One region of the Neomoorella glycerini genome, then DNA from elsewhere that is predicted to be linked to it. Evidence: riboswitches for the same ligand, from Rfam matches in the RefSeq annotation. Region 1 holds a riboswitch; the other holds the start of a gene.
The links. Region 1 has a riboswitch for cyclic di-AMP ahead of MGLY_RS15640 (APC family permease). Riboswitches for the same ligand answer to the same signal wherever they lie in the genome.
Positions count from the first base shown of each region.

Region 2: it holds a riboswitch for cyclic di-AMP, as region 1 does, so the genes downstream of both, eam (glutamate 2,3-aminomutase) here and MGLY_RS15640 (APC family permease) in region 1, are expected to answer to the same signal.

Region 1 covers NZ_CP046244.1:3,121,922-3,130,916, forward strand. Annotated here, with positions in the region: gene trpB (tryptophan synthase subunit beta) at 1-66, opposite strand, end outside; gene MGLY_RS15605 (phosphoribosylanthranilate isomerase) at 94-753, opposite strand; gene trpC (indole-3-glycerol phosphate synthase TrpC) at 848-1,663, opposite strand; gene trpD (anthranilate phosphoribosyltransferase) at 1,663-2,682, opposite strand; gene pabA (aminodeoxychorismate/anthranilate synthase component II) at 2,712-3,353, opposite strand; gene trpE (anthranilate synthase component I) at 3,334-4,818, opposite strand; gene aroH (chorismate mutase) at 5,002-5,409, opposite strand; gene MGLY_RS15635 (HutP family protein) at 5,465-5,875, opposite strand; cyclic di-AMP (ydaO/yuaA leader) riboswitch at 6,082-6,297, shown strand; gene MGLY_RS15640 (APC family permease) at 6,439-8,004, shown strand; gene MGLY_RS15645 (hypothetical protein) at 7,994-8,212, shown strand; gene MGLY_RS15650 (universal stress protein) at 8,209-8,763, shown strand; gene MGLY_RS15655 (potassium channel family protein) at 8,780-8,995, shown strand, end outside.
Region 2 covers NZ_CP046244.1:1,685,642-1,694,636, forward strand. Annotated here, with positions in the region: gene MGLY_RS08405 (4Fe-4S dicluster domain-containing protein) at 1-484, shown strand, start outside; gene MGLY_RS08410 (formate dehydrogenase subunit gamma) at 509-1,186, shown strand; gene MGLY_RS08415 (PIG-L family deacetylase) at 1,316-3,427, shown strand; gene MGLY_RS08420 (glutamate--cysteine ligase family protein) at 3,428-4,414, shown strand; gene MGLY_RS08425 (phosphatidylserine decarboxylase) at 4,408-5,124, shown strand; gene MGLY_RS08430 (DedA family protein) at 5,121-5,726, shown strand; cyclic di-AMP (ydaO/yuaA leader) riboswitch at 5,774-5,904, shown strand; gene eam (glutamate 2,3-aminomutase) at 6,029-7,282, shown strand; gene MGLY_RS08440 (OmpA/MotB family protein) at 7,394-8,152, opposite strand; gene MGLY_RS08445 (flagellar motor protein) at 8,124-8,945, opposite strand.

The sequences.
Region 1 (8,995 bases):
GAGGGTTTCGGGTACGAAGCGCCCGCCGTAGGGACCAAAATGCCCCCGGCTGTCTGGTAAGGCCATATTGCTTTTACCTCCGTATCAGTATTTTCACCTCTTCGCTAGGGGTGATGCGGTGGCTGGACGGCTGACCTGCTCTTCAGCTTCCCTCACAGCCTGGAGAAATGAAACTATTTTGACCGGATCCTTGCGGCCGTCTGTTTCCACGCCGCTGGCGACATCGACGGCATAGGGCCGCACGGTACGGATGGCGGTGCCAACGTTCTCGGGTGTCAGGCCCCCGGCCAGGATGATAGGCCGGCCCCGGGCCACGGCATCTTTGGCAAGTTCCCAGTTAAAGGTCCGGCCACTGCCGCCGGCAACCCCCGGGACGTAAGCATCCAGGAGGATGCCCTGTACCTCCGGGTAAGAGTCCATGGCCTGGATAAAGCTTGCATCCCGTACCCGGAAGGCTTTAATAAGCCGCTGGGAAAGCCCGTGGCAGTATTCCGGCGGCTCATCGCCATGGAGCTGGAGGATATCCAGGCGGCAAAAGGTTGCTATTTCCATGAGGCTGTAGCGGGGCTCATTCACGAAAACGCCTACCGTCGTGGTAAAGGGCGGTAGTCTCGTTATTATCTCCCGGGCGGTTTCCGGGTTTATCTGCCGGGGACTCCTGGCAAAGACAAAACCCAGGGTATCAACGCCAGCGTCCAGGACCTGCCGGGCTTCTTCATAGCTCCGGATGCCGCAAATTTTTACCCTGACCATCACGTCACTCCTGCTGTTATTCTACACTAAAAATAACTTCGCTCCAGGCCGGCATTGTTTTTGCTCGCTCCAAACAAATGCCAGCCCGTTATTTTCATCCTTCTGATGTTACCACGATAGCGGCATAAGGATCTTGAGATAGACATAGCTCTGCAGCTTTGGCCCTGACATCCCCCGCCGTCATCAGGGCTTCCCCCACCAGGATGGCATCAACGCCAGCCTCAGCTACCAGGGCCGCATCGGCCCGGCTCTGGATGCCGCTTTCACTGACCACTACGGGCCCCGGGGGGATCAAGGGCCGTAAAGCAAGGGTAGTATGCAGGTCGACTTTAAAGGTCCGTAAATCCCGGTTATTAATGCCGATAATCCCGGCGCCGGCCTGGAGGGCCACTTCAACTTCTGCCTCCGTATGGACTTCCACCAGGGCCCCCAGCTTAAGCCCATCCGCCAGGGCCAGGTATTCCTGCAGTTCTGCCGGCTCCAGGGCGGCAACAATTAGCAGTACAGCATCGGCACCTAAAGCCCGGGCTTCATAAATCTGGTAGGGGTCAACAATAAAATCCTTGCGGAGTAGAGGCAGGGAGGTTACCTGCCGCACCCGGGACAGGTACTCCGGCTTACCCTTGAAGAAACGCCAGTCTGTTAATACGGAAATGGCTGCCGCCCCGGTAGCTGTATAAAGCCGGGCCTGCTCCTCCGGGTCAAAGGCGGCCCGGATCAGGCCCCGGGAAGGCGAAGCCTGCTTTAATTCGGCAATGAGGTTCAGGCCGGCCCCCTGGCGCCGCAGGGCGGCGCTAAAATCCCCGGTCAAGGGTAAATTTTTTACATCCCTTTCCAGGCGGGCCAGGGGCCTTTGCTCCCTGGCAACCGCCACTTCCCGGCGTTTATGGGCCAAAATCTCCGCCAGCATCAGGCAGCCCAGCTTTCTATCCAGGCCGTCATATCCTGTAGTTTGGCCATGGCGGCGCCGGAATCGATACTCGTTGCAGCTGTAGCCAGGGCTGCCGTGAGGGAATTTTCTACACCCGCGGCCAGGAGGCCAAAGGCGGCATTGAGGAGAACTACGTCCCGGGCCGGGCCCTTTTCGCCCTTCAGTACGGAGCGGGTAATGGCAGCATTATCGGCTGCCGTCCCTCCGGCCAGGTTTTCTAAACCGGCCCGGGGCAGGCCGGCATCCTCAGGATAAAAGGTATAAGTGCTGAGGCTGCCGTGATCCAGGCAGGTTATTTTCGTAGGTCCGGTGGTTGTGACTTCGTCCAGGCCGTCGCTGCCGTGGACCACGTAGGCCCGGCGGCTCCCCAGCCGCCCCAGGACAGCGGCTACTGTTTCCGTTAAAGAAGGATCATAAACGCCTACCAGCTGGCAGGGGGCACCGGCCGGGTTGGTCAGGGGACCAAGGAGGTTAAAGACGGTGCGGATGCCGATTTCCCGGCGCGGGCCGGCGGCATACTTCATGGCACCGTGAAATACCGGGGCAAAGAGGAAGGCCATGCCCACCTCATCCAGGCAGCAGGCCACGGCTGCCGGCGGCAGGTCAACCTTGATACCCAGGGCTTCCAGAACATCGGCGCTGCCGCAATGGCTGGATACGGAACGATTGCCGTGTTTAGCTACGGCCACCCCGGCGCCGGCAATAACGAAGGCAGCCGTGGTGGAAATATTAAAAGTATGGCGACCGTCACCGCCGGTACCGCAGGTGTCAATAAAAACCTGGTGGCGGGTGGTCAGGGTGGCTGCCCGGCGCCGCATGCTCCGGGCAAAGCCGGTGATTTCTTCTACCGTTTCACCCTTCAAGCGCAGGGCGGTAAGGAAGGCAGCTATCTGGGCCGGGGTAGCCTGGCCCGTCATGATGATATCCATTGCTTGCTCAGCTTCGGTCTCACTTAAATCCTGGCCAGCTACAACCTGGCCAATTAGGGACTTTAACACTCTGCTCCTCTCCCCTCGCAAAGGATAGTTTAGCTGGCTTTATATTCGTTTGTTCCACTTAAGCCTTGAAGCGGAAGGGTGCCAGCCTCCATGAAGGCTTGCTTAGCATATACTTCTAAAAAATTTTGCAGCAATTCCTTGCCCACCGCCGTCAGGATGGATTCCGGGTGGAACTGGACCCCTTCCACCGCCAGGTGGCGGTGGCGCAAGCCCATTAATTCACCGGTTTCGCTGCGGGCTGTGACTTCCAGGCAGCCCGGCAGGGTCTCTTCTGCTACTATCAGGGAATGATAACGGGTGGCAGTGAAGGGATTGGGTAGGTTACGATAAATAGTTTTACCGTCGTGGGTAATAGTTGAGGTCTTGCCGTGCATCAGCCTCGCGGCCCGCACTACCCGGCCGCCAAAGGCCTGGGCTATACTCTGGTGTCCCAGGCAAACCCCCAGGATGGGGATTTTCCCGGCAAAGGCGGTTATGGCCGCCAGGGAGATACCCGCTTCATTGGGCGTGCAGGGACCGGGGGAAAGGACCAGGTAATCAGGCTGCAGGGCAGCAATTTCTTCCAGGGTAATGGCGTCATTACGCCGCACCACCACCTCCTGTCCCAGTTCCAGGAAATACTGGACCAGGTTATAGGTAAAGGAGTCGTAGTTATCGATCATTAGCAGCATAATTCTCTTCCTCCCTGGTATTCAGCACCTGGAGCAAAGCCCGGGCTTTATTCAAGGTTTCTTCATATTCACCCGCCGGGTCGGAATCGGCAACTATACCGGCACCGGCCTGGACAAAGGCCTGCCCCCTGGTAAAAGTAATGGTCCGGATGGCAATGCAGGTATCCAGGTTGCCGTGAAGGCCGAGATACCCCACGGCACCGGCATAAGGTCCCCGCGCCGTTGGCTCCAATTCGGCAATGATCTCCATGGCCCGCACCTTCGGGGCCCCGGTTACCGTACCCGCCGGGAAACAGGCGAGTAAGGCGTCCAGGGCGTCCTTACCCGGCGCCAGGCGGGCAGTAATACTGGAAACCAGGTGCATGACGTGGGAATAATATTCAACTACCATTTGCCGGGGTACCTGGAGACTTCCGGGAGCTGCCACCCGGCCGATGTCGTTGCGACCCAGGTCCAGGAGCATTAGATGCTCGGCCCGCTCCTTTTCACTGGCCAGGAGTTCCCTGGTTAACTCCTGGTCCTCCCGGGGAGTCCGGCCCCGGGGCCGGGTACCGGCAATGGGACTGTAGTCAATCTTCCCACCTTCTACCCTAACCAGCATTTCCGGGGAGGCCCCTACCAGTTTTACTTCCGGTAAGTTCAGGTAAAACATATAGGGGGAAGGATTAAGGGCGCGCAGGCGCCGGTAAACAGCCAGGGTATCGCCGGTAAAGGGCAGGCTCAAGCGCTGGGAGAGGACGACCTGGAAGATATCCCCGGCAGCGATATATTCTTTGGCTTTTTTTACTCCCTGGATAAATTCCCGCCGGGTTACATTGGCCTGCCAGGGTCCAGTAGTAAAGGGAAGGTTACTGTCCTGCCGGCACGCTCTTGCAGGCCTATCAAAAGCCTGCAAGAGACGCCGCACTGCGGCTACGGCATCTTCATAACCCGCTGCCGCCTCTTCACCCCCCCGTCCCAGGTAACCCACCCGTACCGTTCGCAGGACGTGGTCATAGATGAGAAACACCCGGTGGAGGGTTAGATAAGTATCCGGCAGTTGCAGGTCATCCACGGCGTGGCCTGGTAAGCTCTCTATTTCCCGGGCCAGGTCGTAACCCAGGTAACCAACCAATCCCCCGCAGAAACGAGGCCCAACAACCGGCGGTAGGGATAATTGCGTCATTAATCGGCGTAAAGCCGCCACCGGTTTTTCGGGGAGGAGCTCAGTTTGTCCCCGGGTAGTTAAATAAGCTTTCCCGGCCCGGATTTTAAAAGTCAGCAAGGGATCAAAGCCGATCAGGGAGTAGCGGCCCAGCCTCTCCCCGCCCTCAACACTTTCCAGCAAAAAGCTGTCAGGTTTATTCGCAAATCTTAAGTACAGGGAAATGGGAGTTTCGGTATCGGCCAGGACCTCGGCCCAGACGGGAACATAAGGGGCCTTTTGGGCCAGCTCCAGGTAGGTTTGCCGGTCAGGCTGGATCACCAGTCTCTCCTCCCCTTTTAGACAAAATAAAAACCAGCGCTCAAGTGAGCCCTGGTCCGGCATACTCTCCCATGCTCTACTCCGGGCTCCTCTCTAACTCCACTCAGCTCAACTCAGCTATATTCATTTTGTTGTTAACAGCATACCACGGATAGTAAATAGCTGTCAATAGTTTTGTTTTCGCTAACGTAAATCCGGGCGTAATTGTGCTGCCCGGCCCAGATAAACGTGGACCGGTTCCCGGTCGCTATAAGCATGGATTAAAACGCGGACAATCCCCGCCAGGCTCCCCGGTACCGGTATTTCGGTAGCACATAACAAGGCTGCTTCCTGCCAGCCCAGGCGCCGTGCCGCCTCGGCCGGGAAGGCCGCGTTGAGATCCGGCGTCACCGTAAAAATGGCGCTGATAATATCTTCTACTGCCAGCCTGTTCCGGACCATTATTTCGCGGAGCAAACCTTCCGTTGCCGTGAGAATGGCGGAGGCCGTATTCTCCGGCACTTCCACGGCCCCGCGCAGCCCCCGTACTTTTGTCCCCCCGGATTCCTGTTTGCCTCCGGCTGCGGGTAAACCCTGAATTTTTTCTTCCATAGTTCTCCCCTACCATCCTGCGATTTTTTTAACAGGCTGCCTGCCATCCTGCCCCTCAGACGGCCCGGTGACCCAGGCCAACACCTACTTCATCCAGGTGCAACAGGCCGATGCCAAAGAAAATGGCCACACTCAAGTGATCATGCCAGCGGGCAATGCCAATTTTACCGCCTACATTTAAACCCAGGGCCTTGGGCATGATCTGGGAGAGGGCTTCCCGGGTTGCCCCGGCAACGGCCCCTTCCTCGGGGTGGGTTTCTTTTATGACCCCTTCCCTTTTGGCGGCCACTACGGCCCGTTCCACGATTTTTTGCATGGAATTGATAAATTCGCCGCCGTAATCAACGGCTGCAGTGTAAATGCCAGCGGCGGCATACTCCTTCTTTAAGCGCGCCTCTTCTTCCCGGCTTTCCGACAGGGCCATCTTAATAGCTACCGCCGCCACTTTTTTGCTCCCGTATTCCATATGCTCACCACCTGTATAGCCCTTGAGCCGATTATAGTTCATACCGGCAAGTCATGCAAGGGCTTCTTTAAGAAAGCAAAATGAAGTTTAAAAAAGAGCAGCCCGTCTATTAAAGGCAGGTCGGACTTGCGCGCTGCAAAAACGGACTTTTTCTCCTTTCTTTTTACTTTGACAGTAAACACCTACAGTGCTAGTATCAGGGCTATGCAAATAAATTGCCTAATCCCGTAAATACTAGGGAACGGGGGAACCACCAGAAGGGGTGAATCCCCGCACCCAGTAACATCATTGCCTTTTTGCGAAACTCCTTTTTGAGGAGTTTAAGTAATTAAGGTAGCAGGGGGAGGAAAACTGGGTGCGGGATAGGGCTTTTCTCCGGCCCGAACCCGGCAGCTAACCTCGTCGGCAGGAAGGGAGATGAACCTGCATGTTAACTGTATTGGCCAATGACCCGGGACCTTAAAAGGTGCTGGTTTTTTTATGCTAAATAGCTTTCAGAAGCAATATTAATATTGATACTTCACGTTTGACTTCACAAAAGGTGAAAGAGGAGGGTCGTAATTTTGGCTGCGGCTGCAGAAAAGCTGGAACTCCGCCGGGATGTTACCGTCTGGGGCTCCTATATGTGGGGCTACGCCGATGTCGGCGCCGACATCTACGCCGCCCTGGGACTGGTCATGCTGTGGGCCAAGGGCGCTACTCCCCTGGCCTTCGCTCTGGCGGGTCTTGTTTACATTATGATTGGCCTGGCTTATACCGAGCTGGCGGCCACCTATCCCGTAGCCGGCGGCGGCCAGTATTTTACCCTGCGCGGCCTGGGCGACTTCTGGGGTTTTGTCGCCGGGTCCGCCTTGCTGCTGGATTATACCATCGACATTGCCCTCTTTGCCACGGCTTCTGCCGGTTATATCAACTTTTTCCTGCCCTTTATCTTCGGTATTGATATTAACTCCCTGGCCATTAGCATCGGGCCCCTGCACCATGTTAACCTGGTGTGGATGGCCGAAGCCTTGCTCCTGGTGATTTTCCTTATCGCCCTCAATATTCGCGGGATGCGGGAGTCCTCCCTGCTGAACGAGGTACTGGGGGTTATCGACATCCTTACGGAATCAAGTATCATCATCTTCGGTTTTCTCTTTGCCTGGCGGCCGGAAATGCTGGCCCACCAGTGGCTCACCCAGTTCCCCACCCTGAAAGAATTCGCCTACGGTTCCTCCCTGGCCATTATTTCCTTTGTCGGCCTGGAATCTATCTCCCAGGCGGCCCAGGAAACCAAACGGCCGGCAACCATCGTCCCCCGGACATCAGTGAGCCTGATCTTTACCGTTTTTATCTTTGCCACTGCCTTTTCCACCATGAGCCTGGGTGTCCTGCCCTGGCAGGAAATTGCCGAGTCCGTAGGTGACCCCATAGCCACCCTGGCCCACGCCATTCCCTTTATTGGTTTTATTGCCGGTCCCTTTGCCGCCGTGCTGGGAGCGACGATCCTCTTGATTTCGGCCAATTCGGGGGTTATGAGCGCCTCAAGGCTGACCTTTGCCATGAGCCAGTTTCACTTTATCAGCGAGTGGTTTAACGCCGTCCACCCACGTTTCCGGACTCCTTATCGTACCATCATCATTTTCTCCGGTATTGGTATACTCCAGATCATCCTTTCGTTCCTGACACCCAATGCTATGGATACCCTGGGTAACATGTATGCCTTCGGCGCCACCACGGGATACATCCTGGTCTTTATCGCTTTGATCAAACTGCGCTTTACCGATCCCTATTCGCCCCGGCCCTATAAAGTACCTTTGAACATCAAAATCAATTACCGCGGACGACAGGTTGATTTTCCCGGCCTGGCCGTTCTCGGCACCCTGGGGATCAGCACCATTCTTTTTGAGGTTATCCTTACCCATGCTATTGGCCGGATTGCCGGCCCGGCCTGGGTACTCCTCTGCTTCCTCTATTACGCCTATTACCGCCGGAGCAAGGGATACCCCGTTCTGGGCAGCATCCCCCGCAACTGGGAAGAAGAGCAACTAAAAGTCCTGGAAGCGGCGGAAGAATATGACCTGCTGGAACAATACAAGCTGGCCCTGGCCGAGCGCGACCGCAAGGAGGCTGTTTCTCATGCCCAGTGAAGACAGGCGGCCTTCCTGGCGCGATTACTACCAGATCCTAACTACCATCGCCATGGTCATCCTGGGTCCCTCCATCTGGCTCCGCTCCCTGGGCCATCCCAGCCCCATGGCCTGGGTAACCGGTGCCGGCTTTTTGGGCATTGGCCTTTACCGTTTGCTGGCAATCGCCCGTTATTTCTACCATCGGCGTAAGGAGGTACGGGCATGACTGAGGTGCATACCAATCCCTTGGGTGTTTTTCTGGCCCTTACTTTTATTGTTAGTATGGGGCGGCTGTTCTGGTGGATGCTCCACGTCCCGCCGGCGGTGCCCTACGAGGTAGCCCATGTCACCCGGACCGTCCAGGCCATCAAGCGCATCCTGGTCCCGGTGGTGGACACGGAGTATGCCCGGCGGGCCATTGAGCTGGCCTGCCGGCTGGGTAGCGAACAGAATGCGGAAATAATCCTGCTGGCCGTTCTGGAGGTCCCCTTAACCTCGCCTCTGGGGATAGCCTTGCCCGAGACAGAAGCCCGTCTCAACCATATCCTGGCACAGGCGGCAGAAATTGTCGAATTTCACCACCTGCCCTGCCGGACGAGGATAATTCGCGCCCGGACGGCCGGGACCGGCATCCTCCAGGCCGTTGAGGAAGAAGAAGTCCAGCTAATAGTTATCGGCGTCCGGCCCAAGCGGCAGATCGGCGGCCTGGGCAGCACCTCAGAATGGTTGTTACGCCGGGCAAGTTGCGAGATCTTAATCGATCACCAACCTGCATAGGGAGGTCGAAAGTTTTATGAAAATAATCATCATCGGCTGCAGCCGCCTGGGGGCCAGCCTGGCTAACCTCCTGGCCGCCCAAGGTCACGAGGTCAGTGTCATTGATCCTAAAGCCGAGGCCCTAGAACGGCTGGATCATGACTTTCCCGGCCAGACTTTTATCGGTGTCGGCATTGACCTGGAACTGCTGGCCAGCGCCGGGGCCGGGAAGGCCGATGTCCTGATAGCCGTT
Region 2 (8,995 bases), 1.4 Mb from region 1:
TACCGGAGCTACCCGGAAACGTGCCGACGGTATTGTTGTAGTTGACGAGCAGGAGTGTATCGGCTGCCGTTACTGCCAGTCGGCCTGCCCCTATGACGCCCGGAGCTTTAACCCGGAGCGGAATATCGTTCAGAAATGTTATTTCTGCTATGACTTTGTAGAGCAAGGGGAAAAACCGGCCTGTGTGGACACCTGTATGGCCGGGGCCAGGATTTTTGGCGACCTGGAAGATAAAGGGAGCGAGTTATCCCGGGCCATAACAGCTAAAAAAGCCGTCCAGATCAAAGGAACTTCTATCTTTTACGTACCGCCGCGGAACCTGGATACCTCCGTCCTGCCCGCGGATTTCCAGGAACCCGGGGCGGTACGCATCTGGCAGGACATTGTCCATCCGGCCGGGAAAACCGTGATGGGCCTGGCCGCCGGCGCCGTAGTTGCCGGTTTAGTAGTTAACACTGTTAATAAAAGCAATAACCATAAATGAAAGATTTTAAGGAGGCGGGTGACAATGCCTGAAGAAAGAGTGGAGCGCTTCAACCTGGCTGAGCGCCTGGGTCACTGGAGCCATGGCATCACTTTTGTCGTCCTGTTGCTGACGGGTTCAGCCCTGGTCTTCCGCGGTTATGCCGGCCTGATAGGGCCTGAGGGATTGCGCCTCTTTCGCAGCCTTCATCACTTGATGGCCTATCCCTTTACCTTCCTGACGGTAATTATCCTGCTGCTTGGCACGCCACGTACGGTCGGGCAATGGTTCAAGGAGTGCCTTACCTGGGGGCGGGACGACTTGCGCTTTATTGCCGCCTTCCCCAGAGAATTTTTCGGGCTGAAGGTGCAGTTACCCGAGCAGGGCAAGTTTAACGCCGGCGAAAAGCTCAATTCCCTCCTGACCATTGCCGGCTCCATCTTAATGGTTGTTACCGGCTGGATCTTGCTCCTGCGGGATAGCGTTGCCCCTGCCCTGGTGGCCTGGGCCCTGCCCCTGCACTCGGCCGGGGCCCTGGTCATGGGCGGCGTCATCCTGGGCCATATTTACCTGGCCCTGGGTCACCCCAATTCCCGGGAGTCCATCAACGGCATGCTTTCAGGTAAGGTATCCGCCAGGTTTGCCCGCGAACATCATGCCCGCTGGTACCGGGAACTACAAGCCGGAGACTTTCAGGGGAAAAAACAACAAAAAATCGCTTAAAGGTCCTGGCCGATGTTGCCCTGGAGCAATTCCAGGGCAATAATATTGTCAGGGGAAGGAAAAGTCTATTCTATGGCGAAATAACTAGCAGCTGTGATCTAGCCAAGGCAGGTACAGGGGAGAAAAATAGTGACAGGTGCAGGATTCTATGCCAGGGGCGTCAGCGCCATTATCCCGGCCTACAACGAGGCAGCTACGGTAGGTAAAGTAATTGATACTTTAAAAGAAGTGGCCAGCATCGTCGAAATCATCGTAGTCAGCGACGGTTCGCAAGATGCTACGGCCAGCGTTGCCCGCCGCCATGGTGCCCGGGTAATTGAGCTGGCTACCAATGGGGGTAAAGGGGCGGCCATGACCGTTGGTGCCCGTGCGGCCCGGGAGGAGATCCTGCTTTTCCTGGATGCCGACCTGGAGGGGTTGACGGCAGCCCATGTCGAAGCCCTGGTTGCTCCTTTACTGGCCGGCAGCGCCGATATGACGGTAGGTATTTTCAGCCGGGGACGATCGCTCACGGACCTGGCCCAGGTAGTGGCTCCCCACCTTTCCGGCCAGCGCGCCATCCGTAAAGAATTGTTCCTGGCGGTGGGAGCAGAAAAAAGCCGTTTTGAGGTCGAAGTATTGCTTACCAGTGAAGCCCGCGCCCGGGGCTGGCGGGTGCAGAAAATACCCCTGGCCAATATGACCCATATCATGAAGGAAGAAAAGCGGGGGTTATACCGGGGCGTAGTCGCCCGGATGGGGATGTATAAAGACATCCTGGGCTACATCTTGCGCTTGACCAGGAAAAAGATCAAGGCGCGGCCGGTAGCCCTGTTGCTTTTACTGCTTATCCTGGCGGGAGCCTTGAATTATGATGTCCTGGCCCTGCGGTCGGCGGCAGCGGCAGCCGGGCGGATGCCTGATCTGGAACTCCCGGCCGGAGGCCACCGGATTCTGGTCATTTCGCCCCACCCTGATGACGAAACCCTGGGAGCCGGAGGCCTCATCGCTGAGGCCAGAGACCGGGGTGATGCCGTGAAGGTAGTTTTTATGACCAACGGCGATGGTTTCCGGCGGGGAGTGGAAAAGTTCAACGGTCCTTTGCCGGCAGGGGCCAGCGACTTTTTGCAATACGGACGGGTACGGCAGCAGGAAGCTATCACTGCCCTGGGGGTCCTGGGAGTTAAATCTAGTGATATCATTTTTCTGGGTTATCCCGACGGCGGCCTGGCCCCCATCTGGCTGGGTTACTGGGGGGAAGACAGGCCCTATACCTCCATTTATACCCGCCAGGCGGCAGTACCCTATAAACTGGCCTTTGCTCCGGGTGAGCCCTATACTGCTCCGGCTTTATTGAATACTCTAGTAGCAATCCTCAAAGACTACCGGCCCACCGATATTTATGTAACTGATACCAATGACAGCCACCCTGATCACTGGGCCACGGGGGCCTTCACCCTGGCGGCTGCAGGTAAAGTCAGGGAAGAAGATCCGTCCTTCAGGCCGAATCTTTATACGTTTGTTATTCACACCGGGACCTGGCAGATATTGCCTGTAATGGAGCGGAAGGCCAAACCCCTGCTGCCCCCCGGCTATTTCCTCAGCCGGGGCACGCCCTGGTATAAATTGCCCCTCTCGCCGGAAGCCATGGACCGGAAAAAGAAGGCCATTGCCGCTTATAAAACCCAGGACCTGGTCATGCCGACTTTCCTGGCCAATTTTGAACGGCCCAACGAAGTTTTCTCTCACCTTGTAGACCAGCAGCTGGTACAGGCTGATAGCAGTGCCGGAGGAGACGGCGAGCCCGCTTACTGGCCGGAGTCAGCCCGGGTAGCTTTAGATCCGGCCGGCGATCAGCTGACCAGGAAACTGGAGAAGGGTGGCGATTTAAAGGCAGCTTACCTCCTGCAGGCTGGCAATACCACCTTTGTACGCCTGGATACCTGGGGCCGGCCCGGCTTTCCAGTAATATATACGGCCAGCATCTACCTGTTACCCGGTAAACCTGCAGGCCAGGTCCAGCGCTTCATCTTGCAGGTAGCCCCCGGTGAAAGGCAAGCCAGGTGGCTGGCCCGGCCGACCGGTTATAACCCGGGGGCTGTGCGGGTAATCTACCGGGAGCACAGTGTTGAAATAGCACTACCCGGCCTGGTGCCGCCAGGAGAGCATCACCTGATGTTTGCCGCCGCCACCTCTATCAGTAAAATACCCCTGGACCGGATACCCTGGCGCCTTTTACAGGTAAACGGGGGCGATATATAAATGGCGCCCCTCCTCTTTGGCCTGGAAGAAGAAGTTTTCATTACCGAACCGGGCCGGCCTACCCTCCAGTCGTTGTATTACCTGGCCCGCCTCCTCTGGCGGGATCCGGCCGATTATTATACCCATACCGCCTGCAACTTTACCCGGGGCAAGGATTTACGTTTTGGCCTGATGAGCGGTATAGAGATTTCTACCGGGGCCTTTGCAGAAATCCCGGACCTGCTGGCCGATCTGGAACGTCGCCGCCGGGAGCTGGCGGCCGTCTGTTCCGGCCTGATCGTCCCGGTGGGACACCTCTTCGACCAGGAGGAGCCTACCAATATCTGCGGCATGCACGTTCATATCAGCGGTTTCCCGGATCGCGACCGGGCCTACCGCAACCTGGTCTACTTTTTACCCCTGCTGGCCTTGCTGGTAATCAACTCTCCCGTTGCCGGCAACCGTTGTTACGGCCAGTCCTACCGCTGGGCCGAGGCCTTTGCCATCGGGCCTTTAAAGGAGGACAGGCGTTACCGTTTCCAGGACCTTATTGAATCCAAACGCCTGGGTACCCTGGAGATCCGGGTTTTTGACCCGGTGTGGGACCTGGCACGCATCCGGATTCTCCTGGAGTGTATCCAGGCCATCCTCCTGGCTGATGCAGATTATCCCGGTGATATAAAGGTTTATAATGGCCTGCGCCTGAAGGTAGCCAGAGAGGGTTACATAGAGGAATTACGCCCGGTTTACCGGGACTTAACCCGGCTCCTGCCGCTGCCGGAAGACCTGTTCCGCCGTACCCCTGCCGACACCGTTAAGGAAATCTGGCTCCGGGAGGGGACCCTGGCCACCTATGCTGCCCTGGATAATGCCTACCGCAATGGGGTTTTAAAGCCCCGGCCCCTGCCACCGGCAAAGGTCAGCTGGCCCTTGATGCTGGCGGGCTTCTGCGGTTATTATTTACCCAGGATGCCCTATAATATCAAGAAAGTGTGGTCGGAATGGTGACCTTTTTTGAAATCCTGGCCGCCCTTGCCGTCATCGGCGGGGGCATCTTCTGGTACCTGAGGAAGGTATGGTTTTATCGCGACCCGGTGCGGGTAGCGCCGCAAGAAGAAGGGGCCATCCTGGCCCCGGCCGACGGCAGGGTGGTCTATATCAAGCCCTTTCGTCATGGCGAAGTGGCAGCGGAAAAACTGGGCCGCTCTATTCCCATTGAAGAAATAATGAAGGCCCCGGGCCTTGGCGAGAGGGGCTGGATCGTGGGTATCTACATGTCGCCCCTGGACGTCCATTTTAACTACGCTCCCATTGATGCCCGGGTGGAGCATATGGTCCATACCCGGGCCAGGGTTAATTTGCCCATGGTCGACCTGTGGGAATATATCCGCCTCACCTATCTCCGGCGGGCGGTAGATCTCTTCAGCCATCGCTATCGCCTGGTAAATGAACGGTTGACCATTTTTTTAAGGGGCCGGGACATGCAGCTGGCCATGGTCGAGATTGCCGACAAGTTTGTCAATAAGATTAACTGTTTTATTTCTCCCGGCCAGGCCGTTACCCGGGGCCAGAAGGTTTCCTTTATCGAACGGGGTTCCCAGGTAGACCTGGTTATCTTCAGGGAGGATGTCGAGTTTGCCGTCCGGGTGGGCCAGCAGGTTTACGGCGCCCGGACGGTGGTGGCCCGTTACCGGCCGGCAGGCGGGGTAGAGCAGTGACAGCCGTTCACGTCTATGTGGTCCTCTTTGGCCTGCTGGTCATCGAAGGCACAGGTGTGCCGGGTATCCCCTTTGAACCGGCCTTCCTGGCCGCCGGTTATTTAATTGAACGCGGGGAGATGAGCTTCTGGGGGGCAGTAGTGGTTGGGACCGCCGGCAATCTCCTGGGCAACTTGCTGGGCTACTGGCTGGGGGCCAGGCCGGGGCGTGGTCTAATCGAGCGTTTTTTCCACCGGGGCCTGGGTCAGGATGGCCTGGCCTCAGCCCGTTACTGGCTGGGCCGCTATGGAGCGGCAGTGATTATTTTCGCCCGCTGGTTCGGTCCCATCAGGACGCCGACCATCCTGGCGGCGGGAGTCCTGGGGATGGAGGCCGGCATTTATACCCTTTATTCAGCCCTGGGGGCCTTTACCTGGACCCTGGCCTGGCAGTATGCCAGCTGGAAGGGGGCCCATTATCTCCTCAGGTGGTGGCACTTTTATCGCCGGTACGCCACCTGGTGGATGGATATCCTGCTGATCCTGGTACTGCTGGCCATTACCGCCGGTTCTATCTATTATTGCTGGCGATGCCGGCGTATGGGAAGAAATGGAAAAAAATAGGTTGACAAATCCCTGCGCCTTATGATAGAATGATTTAGAACAACTTAATAAAGCGGGCGCTGAATCCCTTTGGAAAGGGAACGGGGGAACCAATTTTTGGGGTGAATCCTTGTACAAGGTAGGGTTAGCTTTCGACCCGAACCCGGCAGCTAACTTCGTAAGCGTGGAAAGTGAAAGAGGTAGACTACCCCTTTATTTTGGTGTGCAGAAAACCCCGGTTCAGGCCGGGGTCTTTATATTATTTTATCCATCAGGAAAGGAGGCAGCCTGTTGTGAGTGTTTATCTAAACAAAGGGAGGCTGATGGGTAGAGAAGTCAAGCGGGAAATGGCCCTGCAAAGGGCAGCTGAGTTGAAGGCCAGGATTATTGATTACCTTGATGCTAAGGATGCCATTCCCAGTGGTTTGGAAGCAGCAGCGGAGATTGAAGCCAGCCGGCAGCGGATTATGGCTTATTTTGGTGCCAGGGAGGCCGACTGGGAAGACTGGCGCTGGCAATTGCAGCACCGGATTACCTCGGTTGACGTCCTGGAGGAATTAGTTCCCTTAACTGAAACGGAAAAGAAAGCCATCAAGAAGGTTGAGCGTACCTATCGCTGGGCTGTTTCGCCCTATTACCTTTCCCTCATGGGCAAGGATGCCGCCTGCCCCATCCGGCGCCAGGCCTTCCCCAGTGCCGCCGAGCTGGAGGATAATACCGGGGTACTTGACCCCATGGATGAAGAGTTAACGTCACCGGCACCGGCCATTACCCGCCGTTATCCCGACCGCTTGATTATTAACGTCACCAACCAGTGTGCCATGTACTGCCGGCACTGCCAGCGGCGCCGCAATATTGGGGAAGTTGACCGGGGCCGCAGCCGCCGGGAGTTAGAGCAGGCCCTGGAGTATATCCGCCGCAATGAAGAAATCCGTGATGTCCTGATTACCGGCGGTGATGCCTTGATGCTGAGTGATGCCATGATCGACTGGTTGTTAACGGAACTGGATCATATCCCTCATGTGGAAATCAAACGCCTGGGTACCCGGGTGCCGGTTACTTTACCCCAGCGTGTTACGCCGGCATTGTGCCGGGTACTGGCCAAGCACCCGCCAATTTACCTCAATACCCAGTTTAACCACCCGCGGGAGGTTACGGCGGCAGCGAAAGCGGCCTGCGACCGCCTGGTGCAGGCCGGGGTGGTCCTGGGGAACCAGGCGGTTTTATTAAAGGGCGTCAATAACCATCCCTTTATTATGAGGAAGCTCAACCAGGAACTGTTGAAAATCCGGGTACGGCCCTATTATATCTTCCACGCCAAGCCGGTTAAAGGGACGACCCACTTTATCACTTCCATTGAGGAAGGCGTGGAAATAATGGAGAAGCTGCGCGGCTATACCTCCGGGCTGGCCGTACCTACCTATATAATCAACGCTCCCCACGGCCTGGGCAAGACGCCCATCTTACCCCAGTATGTGCTGGCCCACAATGACAACCAGGTCATCCTGCGCACCTGGGAGAAGCGGACCGTTTTTTACCCCAACACCGCTAACGACGAGCAACCGGCCGGGGCTTGAGTTTTCCGCGGCAGGATTTATGGCTGCCACGGGATAAAGCCTGTACTTAAGGGGTTGGCGTATGCCAATCCCTTCCTCGTTTCCGGCCTCCCACCTCCCACTTCCCATCTCTCATTTGTGCGGCTCGGTGATATTATAGGCTTCCTTGAGGACGACAATATCGACGCGCCGGTTGCGGGCCATATCGCCTTCATTGTCATTGGGGGCCACGGGGCGATATTCACCGTAGCCCGTGGCCGACAGGCGCTCGGGATTGATGCCGGCATCGTTCATTAGAACTTTGACGACATTAATGGCCCGCGCCGTCGACAGCTCCCAGTTGGAAGGGAAGAGGGGAGTATGGATGGGTAAATTATCGGTATGGCCTTCTACCCGCAGGTAATTGGGGAGTCTGGCCAGGGCCTGGCCCACCTGCCGGATGAGGGCGTGAGCCGCTGGAGTTAGCTCGGCGGACCCCTTGGGAAAAAGGATGGCATCGGCCATGCTGACCACCAGGCCCCGCTCCTCGGTTTTTAAAGTTACCTGGTCCTGGAGGCCTTCCTGCTGGATATATTGCTGCAGTTCAACCTTGACCCTGGCCAGTTCTGTTCCTTCGACGCTCTGTCCTTCCGTACCCTGCCCGCCTGGCGCAGGAGCTACACCGGGAACGAGGGAGGGCAGGCCCCCGGCCTCAAACAGGCCCGGGGCCGGTGACCCTATGAAAGCCTGGGCCAGGGAACTGGCCAGGGCAGCCATTTTTTGAGCATTGATGTTACTGATGGAGTACATAACCACGAAAAAGATCATCAGCAAGGTAATCAAGTCAGAATAGGTTAAGAGCCAGCGCTCTTTATTATCATGACTAACCTTTTCGGCCTGGCGCCTGGGCACCGGCGGCCACCCCCTTTGCTGTCGTCTCGCCCAGGATGGCCCGCTGTTTATCCGGAGACAGGAAAGCCATCAGGGTACTGCGGATCAGGGTGGGGTTCCTGCCGGCCTGGAGGGCCAGGACACCCTCTAGGATCATCTCCTGGTAGATGCGCTCCCTGTTAGCTTTATTCTTGAGCTTGGCGGCAATAGGCAGCCACAGGAGGTTGGCGGAAGAGACGCCGTAGAGGGTGGCGATAAAGGCCATGGCTATGGAAGGCCCCAGCTTTTCCGGGGAACTGAGATTGCTGAGGACGTGGACCAGGCCCATGACGGTGCCAATAATGCCCATGGTGGGGGCATAACCGCCGGCGGCTTCAAAAATGCTGATGCCGGTGGCATGGCGCGTTTCGGCGGCGTAAATATGCTGTTCCAGGACATTGCGGGTCTGTTCGGGGTCGGTGCCGTCCACCACCAGCTGCAGGGCGGATCTTAGGAAGGCGTCATGGATGGTGTCCAGTTCCTTCTCCAGCCGGACAAAACCCTCCCTCCGGGCCATAATGGCGTAATTAACGATGGTTTCAATGGTCTGGTTTAAGTCAAAGGGCTTTTCCCGGAAGGCGATTTTCAGTAAACGCGGGACGTTAAGGATTTCTTCCCGGCTGAAGCCAATCATGGTGGCACCGATGGTGCCGCCGAAAACGATCATGGCTGCCGTAACGGCCAGCAGGGCGCCTGGCTCGCCCCCTTCCAGGATAAAGGCGGCAATCAAGGAACCAAAGCCGATAATTAAGCCCAGGATGACATTAAGATCCAAATAAACATACCACCTTTCCTCACACCGGACCATGATTTACCAGAATCTCT